DNA from 3 places in the Sinomonas soli genome. Region 1 is predicted to be linked to each of the others. Evidence: riboswitches for the same ligand, from Rfam matches in the RefSeq annotation. Region 1 holds a riboswitch; each other region holds the start of a gene.
What was found. Region 1 has a riboswitch for S-adenosylmethionine ahead of ACYVKZ_RS07430 (flavin reductase family protein). Riboswitches for the same ligand answer to the same signal wherever they lie in the genome.

Region 1 (5,665 bases):
GGAGTGTCGCCGGAGGAGTACGCCTCGGCCGGGGCCCTGAGGCGCTGGGCCTCCCTCGGGATGTCCGCGGCCTCCGCCGCCTCCGCGGAGAGGAAATGCCCTGCGCTTCGGTCATTGCCCCGGCCTTCAGCGCAGGGCTGTGACCGAAGCGCAGGGCATATGGGGGGCGCCTGCGGATCCGGGGTCTGCTCAGGGTGAACCCTGAGGACACGCACGGCGGCCGCCGCCCATAATGGGACGGTGACCATCCCCGGCAACGCCCCTCGGCGGAATCCCTACCGGGACCCCAGCGCCTACTGGCCGGACGGGGTCCCGCCCGACGCGGCCGCGTCCGGCCGCGGGCTGGACGGCCTCCTGCCGGACGGCAGCCGCCGCGGCGAGGTCGTCCGCGCTGGAGGCGGCCCGGCGTCGGCCGCCCCCGCCCCACAGCGGCGGGCATCCGAGCGGAGGCCGCCGAAGCCCGTCTCCCGGCTCGCGACCGGCCTGGGCGGGGTCGCGCTCGGTCTCGGCATCCTGGCCCTGACCCTCGGCGCCGTCCCGTGGATCGGCGCCTTCCTCGCCGCCGGCCCCCTCCTGGGCTCGGCCTTCGCCGCGTGGGGATCCTTCGCCCGCTCCAAGGTGCGGGCGGCGCGGGTGTCTGCGATGGCGGTCGCGGGGGTCGCCCTGAGCGCGCTGCACGTGCTCATGCTCTTCGTGCGCTGACCGTCTGCAGTCCGGGCCCGCTCGGTCAGTCGTCGCTGCGCGCCTCGCGCCGGCGGGCGCTGAGCAGCTCGGCCTCCGGGCGCCCGGCGACGAAGCGTTCGACGGCGTCGAGCACCTCCACCGCGTGCGCCCGGTCCGCGCTCACGAGGGCGGCGCCGATCAGCGCCCGCCGATGCAGGTCCAGGTCCCCGACCTCGGCCGCGGAGAGATCGAACCGGCGGCGCAGCTCCGCGACGATCGGCCGCACCAGGGAGCGCTTCTCCTTGAGCGAGTGCACGTCGCCGAGGAGCAGGTCGAATTCGATCCAGGCGATCCACATGCGCCCATTGTCCAGCGGGGAACACCCGCGCTGTAGGGACATGACCCCTCAACGCTGGGACATGACCCCTCAACCCTAGGGGGCCGGGGGTGGGGACGCCGGGGATGGGTACCGCGGGGAGGGCCTCAGAGGACGCCTAGGCGGGCGAGGCGCCTCCGGGCGGCGGCCTCGCTCGGCGCCATCGGGCCGAGGGCACGGCCGACGACGCCGAGCGTCGCCTTCGCGGCGCCGGCCAGCGGCAGCGGCACGGGCCCGAGCCGGGGGCGCGAGAGCCCCAGCAGCTCCAGATGCCGCGGCGGAAGCGTGTCGAGGACCGCGCCGAAGAGCAGCGCGTAGCCGGGCTTCAGGAGCGGATCGAGCGGCGGCCGCCGGATGAAGGCGACCACGTCGTCGACGCGGGGTCCGCCGGAGAGCTGCCCCGCGGCGTCGTACGCCCTGATGCGGTCGGCGAGGGCCGCCTCGGTGCGGGGCGGGTCCGCGATGCCCATGAGCTCGCCGGCCGTGGCCCACTCCGCCACGTACCGGTCGGCGCCGCCGGGAACGGGCCCGTGGAAGGCCTCGTAGCTGCGCAGGAACGCGTCGGTGAAGGCGATGTGGACCCACTCGGCCAGGGCCGGATCGTTGGCGGAGTACTGCTCATAGTCGCCGCGCGGGGACACGTAGGTGCCGGTCACCGGCTCGTGAATCCGGCGCACCCACGCGCAGGCGGCCTTCGCGGCCGCGGTGTCGCCGTACGTCACGGAGAAGATCCAGCGGATGGTCCCGGCGAGGCGGCCGAGGGGGTCCGCGCGGTAGTTGGAATGGTCCACGACGCCGGCCAGGACGCCGGGATGGAGGGCTTGGGTGAGCAGGGCCCGGATGCCCGCGGCGATCGTGGACATCGAGCCATGCACCGCCCAGACGGTGGAGTCAGGCGGGAAGAAGCCCGCGTCGTCGCCGTCCTCGAGCGCGGTCTCCCACGCCGGGACGGTCTCCGACTCGCCGGCGAAGGTCAGACGGAGGCGCTGCCGCAGCGGCCCGAGCACATCGAGGGACACCCCTCCAGAGTACGTCGCGGTACGGGTGTGCCGGGGCCCCCTCCGTAGAGGCGGAGCCGGGGCCCCGGCAGCCCGTGGCTGTACGCCGTCGGCCTACTTCGCCCAGTACACGTGGTTGGTCAGGGGGAGGAAGCCGTCCTGGTCCGAGATGCTGGCCACCTCGCCGATCAGGATGACGTGGTCCCCTGCGTCCACCCGCTGCCAGAGACGACACTCAACGCGCGGGACATCGTGGGCCACGATCGGGGAACCCAGCACGCCGGGCTCCCAGGCGAGGCCCGCGAACTTGTCCGTCCCCTTCGCCGCGAACCGCTGCACGAGGTCCCGGCGGGACTCGGACAGGATGTGCACGGCGTAGTTTTCGGTGCTGATCCAGGTCGCGAACGAGCTCGACTTCTTGTCCACCGCCCACGAGACGAGCGGCGGATCCAGGCTGATCGACGTGAACGAGTTGCTCACGAGGCCGGCGAGGGTGCCGCCGTCCGAGGTGGTGATGACGGCGATCCCCGTGGCCCAGCACCCCATGGCGCGGCGCAGGTCGGCACCGGTCACAAGGTCGAGCGGGGTCGCAGTCATGGGTTCCTCCAGCGAAACGGCCGGACGCCCGCGGTCCCGGGCGCCGTACTTGCCGCGGATGTCCACCGCGGCCGGATCCTCATCTGGGGCACCCCACTACGGGAGAGGGTTGCCGCCCGGCCAGCCAGAGCTACGCGCCGGGACTCTTGATCCTGTCTTCCACCCTACGGAAGGCGCCTCGGGGGCGTCCACCATCCGCCGCCGGAGGGGGACACAGAACGAAACATTGATGTTTGTTACGCGGTGGCCGCGCCCTCTTTTGCCCCACTTGCGCCGGGCGCGCAACAGTGAGGTGACCATCCCGAGCGGCTGAGAGACCTGGCTCCCTGACGCCGCAGCAACCATGGCCCCGCCCGCGGGACACCGGTGCTACCGCCAGGACCGATGGAGCGAGAACCATGACTTCTGTCCTCGAGACCCACACGCCTGCCTCCGCCGCGGAGGCCGCCCCGCAGACGGATCCCGGACGCATCGCGTTCTGGGAGGACGCCGCGCGGCGCCTCACATGGGAACGGGGATGGGACACCGCCCACACCTGGGTGCCCGCGGACGCCGAGGCGGACGAGCCGCCCGTGATCCGCTGGTTCGAGGGCGGGACCCTGAACGCCGCCGTGAACTGCGCCGACCGGCATGTGGCCGCCGGGCGCGGTGACAAGGTCGCCCTGCACTTCGAGGGCGAGCCCGGCGACCGCGTCACCGTCACCTACGCGGACCTGGCGCGCCGGGTCGCCCAGGCCGCGAACGCGCTGCTCGCGCTCGGCGTCGGCAAAGGCGACCGCGTGGTCATCTACCTGCCCGTGCTCGTCGAGACCGTGGTGATCACGCTCGCGTGCGCCCGGATCGGCGCGGTGCACTCGCTCGTGTTCGGCGGCTTCTCCGCCGAAGCCCTGCGCTTCCGGGTCGAGGACACCGGCGCGAAGCTGCTCGTCACCACCGATGGCCAGCACCGCCGCGGCACCGCCGTGCCGGTCAAGGACAATGCCGACGCCGCGGTGCGCGGCGGAGCGGCCGGCGGGGACAACGCCGTCGAACATGTCCTGGTGATCCGCCGGACGGGCTCCGAGATCGCGTGGACGCCGGGTCGCGACGTGTGGTGGCACGAGCTCGTCGACGCGCAGCCGGACACGCACGAGGCGGAGGCGTTCGACGCCGAGACGCCGCTGTTCATCATGTACACCTCCGGGACCACGGGGAAGCCCAAGGGCCTGGTCCACACGACCGGCGGCTACCTCACGCAGGCGTCATGGAGCCACGAGTACCTCTTCGCGAACCCGGACCCGACGCTGCGGGACGCGGACGTGCACTGGTGCACCGCGGACCTCGCCTGGGTCACGGCGCACACCTACGAGATCTACGGCCCGCTCTCCAACGGCGTCACGCAGGTGATCTTCGAGGGCACACCCAACACGCCGCACCCGGGCCGCCACTTCGAGATCATCCAGCGCTACGGCGTCACAAGCTACTACACCGCGCCCACCCTGGTGCGTTCCCTCATGGGCTGGTTCCCGGACGGGGTGCCCGCGGAGTACGACTTCTCCTCGGTCCGGGTCTGCGGCACCGTGGGCGAGGCGGTCAACCCGGAGGCGTGGCGGTGGCTGCGCTCGACGGTCGGCCGCGGCGAGGCGCCGATGGTGGACACGTGGTGGCAGTCCGAAACCGGCTCGACGGTGCTGTCGCCGCGGCAGACGGCGACGACGTTCAAGCCCGGGTGTGCCACTACGGCGCTGCCCGGCCTCGCCACGGCCATCGTGGACGACGCCGGCACCCCGGTCCCGCCGGGCGTGCAGGGGAACATCGTGGTCACCGCGACCGGTCCCGCCATGGCGCGGACGGTCTGGGGCAATCCCCAGCGGTACCTGGACTCCTACTGGCGCAAGTACGCCGCTCAGGGCTGGTTCTTGGCCGGCGACGGCGCGAAGTACGACGCCGACGGCGACACCTGGATCCTCGGCCGCACCGACGACGTCCTCAACGTCTCGGGGCACCGGCTCTCCACGATCGAGATCGAGTCGGCGCTCGTCTCGCATCCGGCCGTGGTCGAGGCGGGCGTCTGCCCCGTGGCGGATGCGGTGACGGGGCATGCGGTGGCGGCATTCGTCGTCGTCAATCCGGACGCGGCGGCGGCACTCGAGACGGACCTGGCCACGGCCCTGCGCGCGCACGTGGCGCAGGAGATCGGCCCGATCGCCAAGCCGCGCGAGATCGTCGTGGTGCCGGACGTGCCCAAGACGCGCTCGGGGAAGATCATGCGCCGCCTGCTCACGCAGCTGTTCGAGGGCACCCCGCTCGGGGACACGACGAGCCTGCAGAACGAGCCGTGCATCGCCGAGATCGCCAAGGTCCTCGCCGCCCGGTGAGCGCGCATCGGGGTCGCCAGAGACCCCGCAAGGCGATGCCAGAGACCCCGCAACCATTCAGATGGGTTGAGGGGTCTCTGGCGCGGTGTTGAGGGGTCTGTGGCGTCCCCGGATCAGACCGCGGCGGCCTCGAGCTCGCCGGCGCGGACCTTCGCGAACGCGGCGGTCCAGGAGACGAGCTGATCGAGCATGGGGTCCACCGATGCAGCCTGCAGATCCGTCGGCTTGAACACCGAGAAGTCCTCGAAGTCGCTGAAGAGGGAGAACATCCCGGTCTTCTGGACGTGCGCGACCTGCAGCTCGGACAGCACCCCACGCAAGTGCTCGACCGCCCTCGCGCCCATCGCCGAGCCATAGCCGACGATGCCCGCGGCCTTGTTGGCCCACTCGGCGTTGAGGAACGACAGCGCGTTCGCAAGGGCCGGCGCGGTCGAGTGGTTGTACTCGGGCGTGACGAAAACGTAGCCGTCGAACTCGGCGATCTTCGCGGCCCAGGCCTTCGTGTGCTCACCCTGGTAGTTGCCGTACGCGGCGGGATAGGCCTCGTCGAGCAGCGGCAGGCTGGAGTCGGCGATGTCCACGAGCTCGAAGGAGGCGTCGCCGCGCTGGTTCGCGCGCGCAACGAGCCACTCCGCCACCTGCCGGTTGTTGCGGCCCGGGCGGGTGCTGCCGGT
Region 2 (5,665 bases), on a different contig from region 1:
CCACCGTCGACCGGCCTCCTCGCCAGCACGTGCTGGCGCTTAGACGCGCCAAACATAATTGTTCGGTACACCTAAATACTAGGGAGCGGAGCTGCGCCCCGCAAGGCTGCCCCCGGGGAGGCGCGCTGCGAGGCGCCTCAGCCGGGCGCCTCCGTGGCCCGCCATGCCTGGGTGATGTACGGCAGGGCAAGGGTCTCGCCGGGGGAGTGGCCGAGGTGCTCGAAGAGGTACCACGCCAGATTGTCCTCGACCCTGCGCCGGTGCTTCTCCGAGGCCCGCAGGTAGTAGCTGCGGGACTTGGTCAGCTCCACGATGCCCTCGGGGGTGATCGGATCCTCCCACGCGATCACGAGCGGCTCCCAGCCGTGCAGCTCGGGACCGGACGGCGGCTGGTAGTCGGGCTTGTGGACGTCGCCGGCATGCATGATCCGGGAGAGCCGGTGGACCCAGGGGATGCGCGTGTCGAGCTGGTTCCATACGAGCCCGGCCCGGCCGCCCGGACGGAGCAGCCGGGCCGCCTCGCGGGTCGCGGCAGCCGTATCGAACCAGTGCCAGGCCTGCGCAGCGACCACCACGTCTGTCGAGGCGGGCGGCAGTCCCGTCCTCTCGGCGGGCGCGGCGACGCACGTGACGGAGGGCAGCCTGGCGGCGAGCTGGGCCAGCATGTCCGCGGACGGGTCCACGGCCGTCACGGCGAGGCCCCGGGCGACGAGCAGCTCGGTGAACTTGCCGGTCCCGGCGCCGAGGTCCACCGCGGTGCGCGCCCCGTCCGGCACGATCCAGTCGGCCGCCTGCACCGGATAGCCCGGGCGGACCCGCTCGTAGTGCTCGCCGCCTGCGGCGAAGGCCCCGGCGAGCTCACGCCGCCGGGCATCGTCGAACTTCGGCCCGCCCCGTCCCATAGTCCCTCCCGAGCCCTAGTCCTCCCAGAGGATTCCGGCTCACCACTCTACGGTGCGCGGACGACGCCGTTCAGTCGCCGGGGGTGCACGGCGCGGCCCCCGCGGTGCCCGGCGTGTTCGGCGCCCAGTCGGGGAACGGGCGGGTGTCCCGGGCCGGCACCCAGCGCCCGGCGTCGATCGCGTAGTCGATGCCCAGCCCCACCTCCACGAGCTGCCGGACCGCCGCGACGAGCCGCTCGACGTCCTCGAGCCTCGACCCGACGCCGAAGCTGGCCCGCAGCGACCCCGCGGGCAGGCCCAGCCGGGTCAGGGCAGGGTGGGCGCAGAACCTCCCGTCGCGCACGCCGATGCCGTGCTCGGCAGAGAGGTAGGCGGCCGCGAGGCCCGCGTCGTAGCCGGCGACCGAGAAGTTCACCACGCCGATCGCCGACGGTGCGTCGGCGAAGAGCCGGTGGACGCCGACGCCGTCGACCGTCTCCAGCCCCTCCACGAGCGCGGCGCGCAGCTGCTCCTCGTGCCGCGCCCACGCAGCGGGGTCAAGGGAGCCGAGTGCCTGGGCGGCGCGGGCGAGCGTCGCGGCGCCGAGGACGTTGGGGGAACCGGCCTCGTGGCGGGCGGGGCCGGCCGCCCAGGCCACGGATTCGAGCCGCACCTCGCTGACCGCGCCCCCGCCGGCGAGGTGCGGGCGGCCGGCGTCGAGCCAGTCGGGGCGGCCCACGAGCACGCCGCTGCCGAAGGGGGCGTAGAGCTTGTGGCCCGAGAATGCGAGGTAGTCGATGTCCGTCCCGGAGGCGGGGCCGCCGGCCATGCGGATCCGGCGGTGCGGGGCGAGCTGCGCGGCGTCGACGAGGATCCTCGCGCCGTGGCGGTGGGCGAGGGAGGCGAGCTCGGCGAGGGGCAGGACCTCGCCGGTGACGTTGGAGGCGCCCGTGACGGCGAGCAGGCCCACCCCGCCCCGGGCGAGCTCGGCACCGAGGCGCCCGAGCGTCTCGGCGACCGTGTCCGCGGCGACGACGCTGCGGTGCGGGCGCCCCTGCCAGGGCAGGAGGTTCGCGTGGTGCTCGATGTCGAGGTAGAGGACGTCGAGGCCGGGCGGGACGCAGCCGGCGAGGAGGTTGAGGGAGTCGGTGGTGTTGCGCGTGAACACGACCGCGTCGTCGGGCCTCGCCCCGACGAAGCCGCGCACGATCCCGCGGGCGTTCTCGTAGACGCTCGTGCTGATCTGCGACGCGTAGCCGGCGCCGCGGTGCACGCTGGCGTAGAAGGGCAGCACTTCGGTGAGGTAGTCGGCGACCTCGGCCAGGGCAGGGGCCGACGCCGCGTAGTCGAGGTTCGCGTACCGGACGCTCCCGCCGCCCACGAGGGGCGCGGCGAGATCGGCGCCGACGACGGCGGCGAGCGGCTCGAGCGCGTCCGGGTACCGGGCGCTCAGCCCGGAAGCGGCGGCGGTGGGGGACAGGACAGTGCTCATCGGCGTTCCTCACGAACGAGGGACCCTCGGGTCCGCGCTTGCCGTGTCCGCTCCGGACCGGCCCGGTCGTCACCCGGGGCACCCCGCCGCGTCAGGGAGGGTTGCCGGCCAGCAAACCGGGGTTTCGCGCTGGCACTCGTGACCTTGGGAAAGACCCTAGGGCACCGCCGCCGGGGCGCGCACGCCGACCGGGCCGGGGCAGGCCAGTGTGACGAACGGTGACCGGCGCGCGCCGGGGGCGTCGGCCCGCGTCATCTCTGCAGCAGGTCGTCGCGGCCCGGGCTGAGCTTCTCGAGCACCTCGGAGTGCAGGATGCCGTTCGTCGCGAGCGCGTTGCCGCCCCACGGGCCGTCCTGCCCGTCGAGCGAGGTGAAGCGCCCGCCGGCCTCGGTGACGATCGGCACGAGCGCTGCCATGTCGTAGAGCGCGAGCTCGGGCTCGGTGGCGATGTCGACGGCGCCCTCGGCGACGAGGCAGTAGGACCAGAAGTCCCCGTAGGCCCGGGTGCGCCAGACCTCGTCGGTCAGGCCGATGAAGTCCTCGAGGCTGCCGCGCTCCCTCCAGCCGGAGAGCGAGGAGTAGGACAGGGAGGCGTCCTGCAGCTTCGACACGTCGGAGACCTTCAGCCGCGTCGCCGAGGCGAGGGACCGCCCGGTGTAGGCGCCGGTGCCCCTGGCCGCCCACCACCGCCGCCCGAGGGCCGGGGCGCTGACCACGCCGACCACGATCTCGTCGCCGTCGGCCAGGGCAATCAGGGTGGCCCACACGGGTACGCCCCGGACGAAGTTCTTGGTGCCGTCGATCGGGTCGATGATCCAGCGCCGCGACCCGTGCCCCGTGGTGCCGAACTCCTCGCCCACCACCGCGTCGCGCGGCCGCGAGCGGGAGAGCTGGCCGCGGATCGACTCCTCGGCGGCGCGGTCGGCATCGGTGACCGGGGTGAGGTCCGGCTTCGTCTCCACCTTCAGGTCGAGGGCCTTGAACCGCTCCATCGTCTGGGCGTCGACCGAGTCCGCCAGGACATGGGCGAGGCGGAGGTCGTCGTTGTAGGAGGTCTCGGTCGCTGAGGTCATGGACCCCACGCTATCCCGTGGGGCGCGCCACAGCCGCGAGGCGCAGCGTAGGCGGGGCAGCGCCTAGACCCCGAGCTCCTTCTCCTCCGCCGCCTCCTCGCGCGGTCCTGCCCCGAGGAGGCGGCGCAGCGACGCGAGGCGGGCCGGGCCGGCGTCGCCCGCGTGGCCGCGCGCCACCCACGCGTCGAGGCCGCAGTGCACCGCCGCCGCGTCATGCCGGCAGCCGCGCTCGCACGCCTCGATCCCCGGCTCGAGGTCGCCGAAGGCGTGCAGGATCCGGTCCGGGTCCACGTGCGCGAGCCCGAAGGAGCGGATGCCGGGCGTGTCGATGATCCAGCTGCCGGGCGGGGCGTCCGCGAGGCGCAGCGCGAGCGCCGAGGAGGAGGTGTGCCGGCCGCGCCCGGTCACCGCGTTGACGCCGCCCGTGGCGCGGTCTGCGCCGGTGAGCGCGTTGACCATGGTCGACTTGCCCACGCCCGAGTGGCCCAGGAGCACGGTGACATGGCCCTCGAGCTGCGCGCGGAGCCGGTCGACGGCCTCCTTGTCGAGCGTGGCCGAGCGGCCCTCCTCGGGCTGCATGCCCGCTGCGGTCTCCTCGGCGGTGCGGCTCACCACGACGGTGAGGGGCAGGAGCCGGTAGTTGGCCAGGAGCGCGGCGGGATCCTTCAGGTCCGCCTTCGTCACGAGCAGGAGCGGCTCGATCCCCGCGTCATAGGCCGCGACGAGGGCGCGGTCGATGAATCCGGTGCGGGGCTCCGGATTGGCGGCGGCGACCACGATCACGAGCTGGTCCGCGTTCGCCACGACGACGCGCTCGATGGGGTCGGTGTCATCGGCGCTGCGCCGCAGGACGGTCGAGCGCTCCTCGATCCGGACGAGCCGTGCGAGCGTATCGGGGCGGCCGCTCACGTCGCCGACGAGGCCGACGAAGTCGCCGGGCACCACCGGCGTGCGGCGCAGCTCCCGGGCACGCGCGGCGATCACCACCCGCTCCTGGGGCGTGTCCTCGTCGAGGACCGCCGTGTAGCGCCCACGGTCGACCGTGACGATGCGGCCCACGACCGCGTCGTCGTGGCTCGGCCGGTCCTTGGTGCGCGGCCGGCTCCCGCGCTTGTTCGGGCGGACGCGGACATCGCTCTCGTCCCACTCGCGCTGCCCCATGCTACGAGGTGGCCCCCGCCTGCGCGTGCTGGCCCAGCATGCGCGCCCACATCTCGGGGAATTCCGGCATGGTCTTGGCGGTCGTGGCGATGTCCTCGACCTCGACGCCGGGCACGGCGAGGCCCAGGATGGCCCCTGCCGTGGCCATGCGGTGGTCCGCGTACGAGTGCACGACGCCGCCGTGCAGCGGCGCAGGCCTGATGACCAGTCCGTCCTCGGTCTCCTCGGCGTCCCCGCCCAGCCTCGTGATCTCGGCCACGAGGGCCGCGAGCCGGTCGGTCTCGTGGCCCCGCAGGTGCGCGATGCCGGTGAGGCGTGAGGGCGAGTCCGCGAGGGCGCACAGCGCCGCGACGGTCGGGGCGAGCTCGCTCGTGTCGGCGAGGTCCGCACCTGTGATGCGATCGCCGCCGCAGACGGTGAGGGTGCCGGCGTCGAGGCTCACGCGGGCGCCGAGGCGCGGGAGGATCTCGCGCCAGGCGTCGCCGACCTGGGTCGTGTGCTCGGGCCAGTTGGGCACGCGGACGGTGCCACGGGTGGCGAGCGCCGCGGCGAGGAACGGGCCGGCGTTGGAGAGGTCCTGCTCGATCCGGACGTCGAAGGCCCGGATCGGCCCGGGCGCGACGACCCAGTGGTGGGGGACCGTGTCGTCGACCTCCACGCCCACGCCCCGGAGGACCTCGACGGTCATCGAGATGTGGTCCAGGCTCGGCACCGGGCCGCCGACGTGCTCGAGGTGGAGCCCGTCGGCGAAGCGCGCGCCCGCGAGCAGCAGGGCGGAGACGAACTGGCTAGAGCCGCCCGCATCGACGGCGACGTGGCCCCCGCGCACCGCGCCGGTGCCGTGCACCGTGAACGGCAGCGAGCGGGGCGTGCCGCCGTCGGGCGACGTGAGCTCGACGCCGAGCGCACGGAGGGCATCGATGACGGGTCCCATGGGGCGGACCCGCGCATGCGGATCGCCGTCGAACGCGATGTCCCCGCGGGCGAGCGCCGCGAGCGGCGGCACGAAGCGCATCACTGTGCCGGCCAGCCCGCAGTCCACGGACGTGCGGCCGAGA
Region 3 (5,665 bases), on a different contig from region 1:
CAAGGAGGCGCGCAAGTACCTCCCCACGAACGCCGCGAACGCGATGATGGAGGCCGGCTCGGGCAACCCGCTCAACACGGCGTACCTCGAGCCCTGGCAGGGCACGCTGGTCATCGTCGCCTACGTGGTGGTGCTCCTCTTCGCTGCCTTCACCACGCTCAGGCAGCGGGACGTCTAGGAGGACCGTGCACTCTCCCGGCGCGCAGGCGCTCGCCCTCGCGGTCCCGCCACGGCGGGGCCGCGTCCGCGCGTACCTGGCGGACCGTCCGGTGGCGATGGACTGGATCGTCGTCGCCGCGGCCGTGTTCCTCGCGGCCCCGCTCTTCGCCGAGTACGCGCTCCACGGGAACTGGTGGCAGTTCGCCCTGCTGGCCCTCCAGCAGGCTGCCCTGCTGGGCCGGCGGCGGTCGCCGTGGGCCGTGCTGGTGGTGACCGTCGCGATCGACGCCGCCCTGCTCTACCAGTCCCCGAACAGTTCGGTCATGAGCGCGGCGATCTTCTTCGCCCTCTACGCCGTGGCCGCCTCTGCCCCGGCACTCATCGCCTTCGGCGCCTCCGTGCTCGCCTCGGTCCCCGCCTCGGCCTACTACGCCTTCGTCTACAGCCCCCGCGGGCCCGCGGCGTCGGAGAACGCCCGCTATGTGGGCCTGGTGGCGGCGGTCTCCGTGCTGCTGATGGACGTCCTCGCGACCGGTCTCGGGGCGTGGGTCCGCGGCACCCGGGAGCACCAGGCCGAGATCCGAGCGTGGGCCATGCGCAGGGCCGAGCTGGCCTCGGTCCAGGAGCGCAACCGGATCGCCCGCGAGATGCACGACGTCGTCGCGCACTCGCTCACGGTCATGGTCGCCCTCAGCGACGGCGCCGCGAAGATCGCCGCCAAGGACCCGGACCGCGCCCAGGAGGTGCTCGGCGAGCTGTCCCGGACGGGGCGCACAGCGCTGGCGGACATGCGCCGCGTCCTCGGGGTGCTCCGTGAGCCCGCGGCGGGCCCGAGCCTCGCCCCGGCCCCCGGGACCGAGAGCCTCCAGTCGCTCGTCGCGGGCTTCCGGACCGCCGGCCTCACCGCCGTCCTCACCCTCACCGGGGCCGCGCCGCCCAAGGACCCGGCCTTCCAGCTCGCCGTCTACCGGATCGTCCAGGAATCCCTGACCAATGCGCTCCGGTACGGGCGCGGTGTCTCCCGCGCCGAGGTCGGGCTGGCGAGGGAGGGCAGCACCGTGCGGATCCGGGTCGAGAACGACGGCGCGGCGGCCGACGGCGCGCAGCCCCGCCTCGGGACGGGCGGCGGCATCGCGGGGATGCGCGAGCGCGCGGCGCTGTACGGCGGCACCCTCCGCGCCGGACCGCGGGCCGGGGGAGGATGGACCGTGGAGACCGAGCTGCACTGGGACGAGCAGCATGGGGACGAGCAGCACCGGGCGGAGGGGGACGCATGAGCGAGACGGAACACCAGCACGGCGAGGGGTCCCTGCGGCTCCTCCTCGTCGACGACCAGCCCCTCCTGCGGATGGGCTTCCGGCTCGTCCTCGAGTCCGAGGAGGACCTCGAGGTAGTCGGCGAGGCGGGCAACGGCGCCGAGGCCGTAAAGCTCACCGAATCGCTGCGGCCCGACGTCGTGCTCATGGACGTGCGCATGCCCGTCATGGACGGCATCGAGGCAACCCGCCGCATCGCGGCCGCCCACAGCGCCGCCCGGGTCATCATCCTCACCACGTTCGACCTCGATGAGTACGCCTTCTCCGGCCTCCAGGCCGGGGCCTCGGCGTTCCTCCTCAAGGACGTGGCCCCGGCTGAACTCGTCCAGGCCGTGCGCCTTGTGGCGAGCGGGGACGCCGTCGTGAGCCCCCGCGTGACCCAGCGCCTCCTCGAGACCTACGTCCGCAGCGCCGGCGCGCCCGCGCGCGGCAACGGGGGGACCGCGCCGGACCCCCTGCTGAAGGATCTGACGCCACGCGAGCTCGAGGTCCTGCGGGCGATCTGCGAGGGCCTGAGCAACGCTGAGATCGCGCACCGGTTCTTCCTCTCCGAGGCGACTGTGAAGAGCCATGTGCGCCGGATCCTCACGAAGCTGCACCTGCGCGACCGGGTCCAGGCCGTGGTCTACGGGTACGAGACCGGGCTCATCATCCCGAGCAACCCCGACTACTGAACTCCAGACGGCGGGTGGGGCCTGTGTGAACCTCCGTGACGGGCGCGTTTTCGTCCCGCGGGCAGCCCACCGGCAGACTGGGCGAAGAATCAAGAGTTCCGGCAACAAGCCCTGGCTTGCCGGACGGCAACCCTCCGGCTGTAGTGGGGTGCCCCAGGTGAGGATTCGACGGCGCGGGGACCCCGGCGTCGTAAGTATGGCGCCTGAGCGAGCCTCGCGCCGCGACCCGAAGAGGACCTCCATGGCCACCCTCCTGAGAACCGAGCCGGGACTCGGCAGCGCCCTGCGCGCCAAGCGCCGCATCCTCGCCTCCGCGTTCGTCGGCACCACCATCGAGTGGTACGACTTCTACCTCTACGGCACGGCCTCGGCCCTCGTGTTCAACAAGCAGTTCTTCCCCGACGCGAGCCCGCTCGTCGGCGTCCTGGCCTCATTCGCCACCTACGCGGTCGGGTTCATCGCGCGGCCCCTCGGCGGCGTCATCTCCGGCCACCTCGGGGACCGGATCGGCCGCAAGGCCCTACTCGTGGCCTCCCTGCTGACCATGGGCATCGCCTCCACCCTCATCGGCGTCCTGCCGAACTATGCCTCCATCGGCATCCTCGCCGTGGCGGGACTCGTGGTACTCCGGCTCATCCAGGGCCTCTCTGCCGGCGCCGAGTGGGGCGGCTCCGCGCTGCTCTCGGTCGAGCACGCCCCGGCCGGGCGGAAGGGCCTGTTCGGCTCGTTCACGCAGGTCGGCTCGGCGGCCGGCATGCTCCTGGCCACCGGCGCGTACGCGCTCACCCAGGCCTTCCTCACGCCCGAGCAGTTCCAGTCATTCGGCTGGCGGCTGCCGTTCCTCCTCTCCGGCGTCCTCGTCCTCATCGGCCTCTGGATCCGCCTGGGCGTGACCGACGCGGAGGAGTTCACGGCCGTCAAGGACTCCGAGGGCATCGTGGCCCGCCCCGTGGCGCGCGTGCTGCGCGAGCACCCGCGCGGGATCCTCGTGACCATCGGCATGCGCCTCGTCCAGCCCGCCATCTACACGCTCATGACCGTGTACATCCTCGGCTACCTCAAGGACCGCCGCCACGACACCACCTCGGGCCTGGCCGCGATCCTCATCGTCTCCGCCATCGGCCTGCTCTCGGGGCCCTTCTGGGGCTGGCTCTCGGACCGCGTCGGGCGCCGGCGCATCGCCGTCGCTGCGTCCGCGGGCGTGGTGGTGCTCATCTGGCCGTTCTTCTGGTTCCTCGACCACGGCAGCCTGACCTTCCTGCCGCTCGTGCTGCTCGTGGGGATGAATATCCTGCACGATGCGATCTACGGCCCGCAGGCCGCGTGGTTCGCCGAGCAGTTCCCCACCGAGCTGCGCTACTCGGGGGTGTCCTTCGGCTACCAGGTCGGCACCGTGCTCTCCGCGGCCGTCACCCCGCTCGTCGCCGCGGCCCTGCTCCAGGCCGGCGGCGGGACGCCGTGGCTTGTGTGCGGCTGGTTCGCCGTCCTCGGCGTCCTCACCACCGTGGCCGCACTCGCCGCCAAGGACCCGGTCGGCCGGCGCGCCGCCCAGCCGGCCACGGCGGAGGGCGGGGCGGGCGCCTGAGGCGCCGGCCGCCGTCGTCCGCAGACCCGCCCGCCGGCCGCCGCCCCGGCCCACCGCACCCGAACCCGGAAGGAACCCCATGACCAAGCCCCTGCTCCTGAATGCGTTCGAGATGCTCGTGCCGGTGCACCAGTCGCCGGGCCTGTGGCGGCACCCCGACTCGCAGGCCCACCGCTTCGCCGAGCTCGGCTACTGGACGCAGCTCGCCAAGGCCCTCGAGGACGGCGGCTTCCACGGGATCTTCTTCGCGGACGTGCTCGGGCAGTACGACGTCTACGGCGGCAGCGCCGACGCCGCCGTGCGCGGTGGGGTGCAGTACCCGGCCCTCGACCCGCTGCTGATCGTGTCCGCGCTGGCGGCGGCGACCGAGCGGCTCGGCTTCGGCGTCACCGCCTCGGTCACCTACGACCACCCGTACCTGCTGGCCCGCAGGTTCGGCACGCTCGACCACCTCACCGGCGGCCGGCTCGCGTGGAACATCGTCACCTCGTACCAGGAGTCGGCGGCGCGGAACCTCGGCCTCGACACGCAGGTGCCGCACGACGAGCGGTACGACCGGGCCGAGGAGTTCATGGACGTCGCCTACAAGCTGTGGGAGGGCTCGGTGGACGACGGCGCGCTGGTCGCCGACCCCGTGGCGAACGTCTTCACGAACCCCGCCGGGGTGCGGGGGATCGCGCACGGCGGCGACGCCTACCGGGTGCCCGGCCCCGCCTTGGTCGGGGCCTCCCCGCAGCGGACCCCCCTGCTGTTCCAGGCCGGGGCCTCGGCCCGCGGGAAGGCGTTCGCCGCGAAGCACGCCGAGGCGGTGTTCTTCTCGAGCTCGACGCCCGCGCAGGCGAAGAAGTTCACCGACGGACTGCGGGCGGAGCTCGTCGCGGCCGGCCGCGCACCGGACTCGGTGAAGGCGTTCAACCTCGCGACCGTCATCGTGGCCGAGACGGACGAGGAGGCCGCAGCGAAGCTGGCCGACTACGAGTCCTACGTGGACACCGACGCGGCGCTCGCGCTGTTCGCCGGGTGGACCGGGGTGGACCTCTCCGGGCTCGACCACGACGCTCCGCTGACCTATATCAGGAGCGAGGCCAACCAGTCCGCGCTGGCCCAGTTCACGCTGCTGGATCCGGAGCGCACGTGGACCCTTCGTGAGGTCGCGAAGTTCATCTCGATCGGCGGCCGCGGGCCCGTGATCGTGGGCTCCCCGGCCACCGTCGCGGACGCTCTCGAGCGCTTCGCCGTCGAGGGCGGCGTCGACGGGTTCAACCTGACCTCGGCCGTCCGCCCCGCCGACCTGCTCGAGTTCGCCCGGCTCGTCACGCCCGAGCTGCGCCGCCGCGGGCTCCTGGCCGAGGCAGCCCCGGGCGCGACGTTCCGCGAGACCGTCCTCGGCGCCGGGCCCCGCCTGGCCGCCGACCACCCGGCGAGGCGCGTGGCCGGCGTCGTCCCCGCGACGGCCTAGCGGCTGCGCTGTCCGGCCCCTGACAGCTGAGGGGTCATGTCCCAAGCGTGAGGGGTCATGTCCCTGCCGATCGCGGCGGGGACATGACCTCTCAGCGCAGGGAGGTGACCCCTCAACGCAGGGCGGTCAGAAGCCGCCCACCCCGTTCGGCGTGCCGAGGCCCGTGGGGCCGTCCCAGCCGGCGCCCGCGGTGCACCACTGCGACGTGGGGCACGTGCCGTTCGATCCGCTCGTCACGTCGAACAGGCTCGAGGAGTGGCCGTACGGGATCGAGTTCGCGTAGGTGCCCGTCGCCGCCGAGCCCGTGTTGCCGCTGAGGGCGTACACCGAGGAGATGATCGGCGAGGCCTCGCTCGTGCCGCCGAACTGGCCCCACGTCGAGGCGCTGCTCGAGGTCGGGTAGTAGACGGCCAGGCCGCCGTTGTTCGGATCGGCCGCGGCCGAGACGTCGGCCATGGCGCGGTTGGCGCAT

Region 2: it holds a riboswitch for S-adenosylmethionine, as region 1 does, so the genes downstream of both, ACYVKZ_RS01550 (aminotransferase class V-fold PLP-dependent enzyme) here and ACYVKZ_RS07430 (flavin reductase family protein) in region 1, are expected to answer to the same signal.
Region 3: it holds a riboswitch for S-adenosylmethionine, as region 1 does, so the genes downstream of both, ACYVKZ_RS13535 (MFS transporter) here and ACYVKZ_RS07430 (flavin reductase family protein) in region 1, are expected to answer to the same signal.

The regions. Positions count from the first base shown of each region.
Region 1 is NZ_BAAGSN010000006.1:383,220-388,884, forward strand. Features, by position in the region: gene ACYVKZ_RS07415 (hypothetical protein) at 241-702, shown strand; gene ACYVKZ_RS07420 (DUF503 domain-containing protein) at 728-1,021, opposite strand; gene ACYVKZ_RS07425 (oxygenase MpaB family protein) at 1,147-2,058, opposite strand; gene ACYVKZ_RS07430 (flavin reductase family protein) at 2,152-2,634, opposite strand; SAM riboswitch class IV at 2,675-2,786, opposite strand; SAM riboswitch class I at 2,928-3,025, shown strand; gene acs (acetate--CoA ligase) at 3,033-4,991, shown strand; gene ACYVKZ_RS07440 (NADPH-dependent FMN reductase) at 5,105-5,665, opposite strand, start outside.
Region 2 is NZ_BAAGSN010000003.1:79,305-84,969, forward strand. Features, by position in the region: gene ACYVKZ_RS01540 (Nramp family divalent metal transporter) at 1-4, opposite strand, end outside; gene ACYVKZ_RS01545 (class I SAM-dependent methyltransferase) at 138-902, opposite strand; gene ACYVKZ_RS01550 (aminotransferase class V-fold PLP-dependent enzyme) at 973-2,373, opposite strand; SAM riboswitch class IV at 2,403-2,517, opposite strand; gene hisN (histidinol-phosphatase) at 2,625-3,446, opposite strand; gene rsgA (ribosome small subunit-dependent GTPase A) at 3,510-4,607, opposite strand; gene aroA (3-phosphoshikimate 1-carboxyvinyltransferase) at 4,609-5,665, opposite strand, start outside.
Region 3 is NZ_BAAGSN010000015.1:21,770-27,434, reverse strand. Features, by position in the region: gene ACYVKZ_RS13550 (ABC-2 transporter permease) at 1-178, shown strand, start outside; gene ACYVKZ_RS13545 (sensor histidine kinase) at 186-1,436, shown strand; gene ACYVKZ_RS13540 (response regulator) at 1,433-2,149, shown strand; SAM riboswitch class IV at 2,237-2,352, shown strand; gene ACYVKZ_RS13535 (MFS transporter) at 2,391-3,734, shown strand; gene ACYVKZ_RS13530 (LLM class flavin-dependent oxidoreductase) at 3,814-5,193, shown strand; gene ACYVKZ_RS13525 (S53 family peptidase) at 5,320-5,665, opposite strand, start outside.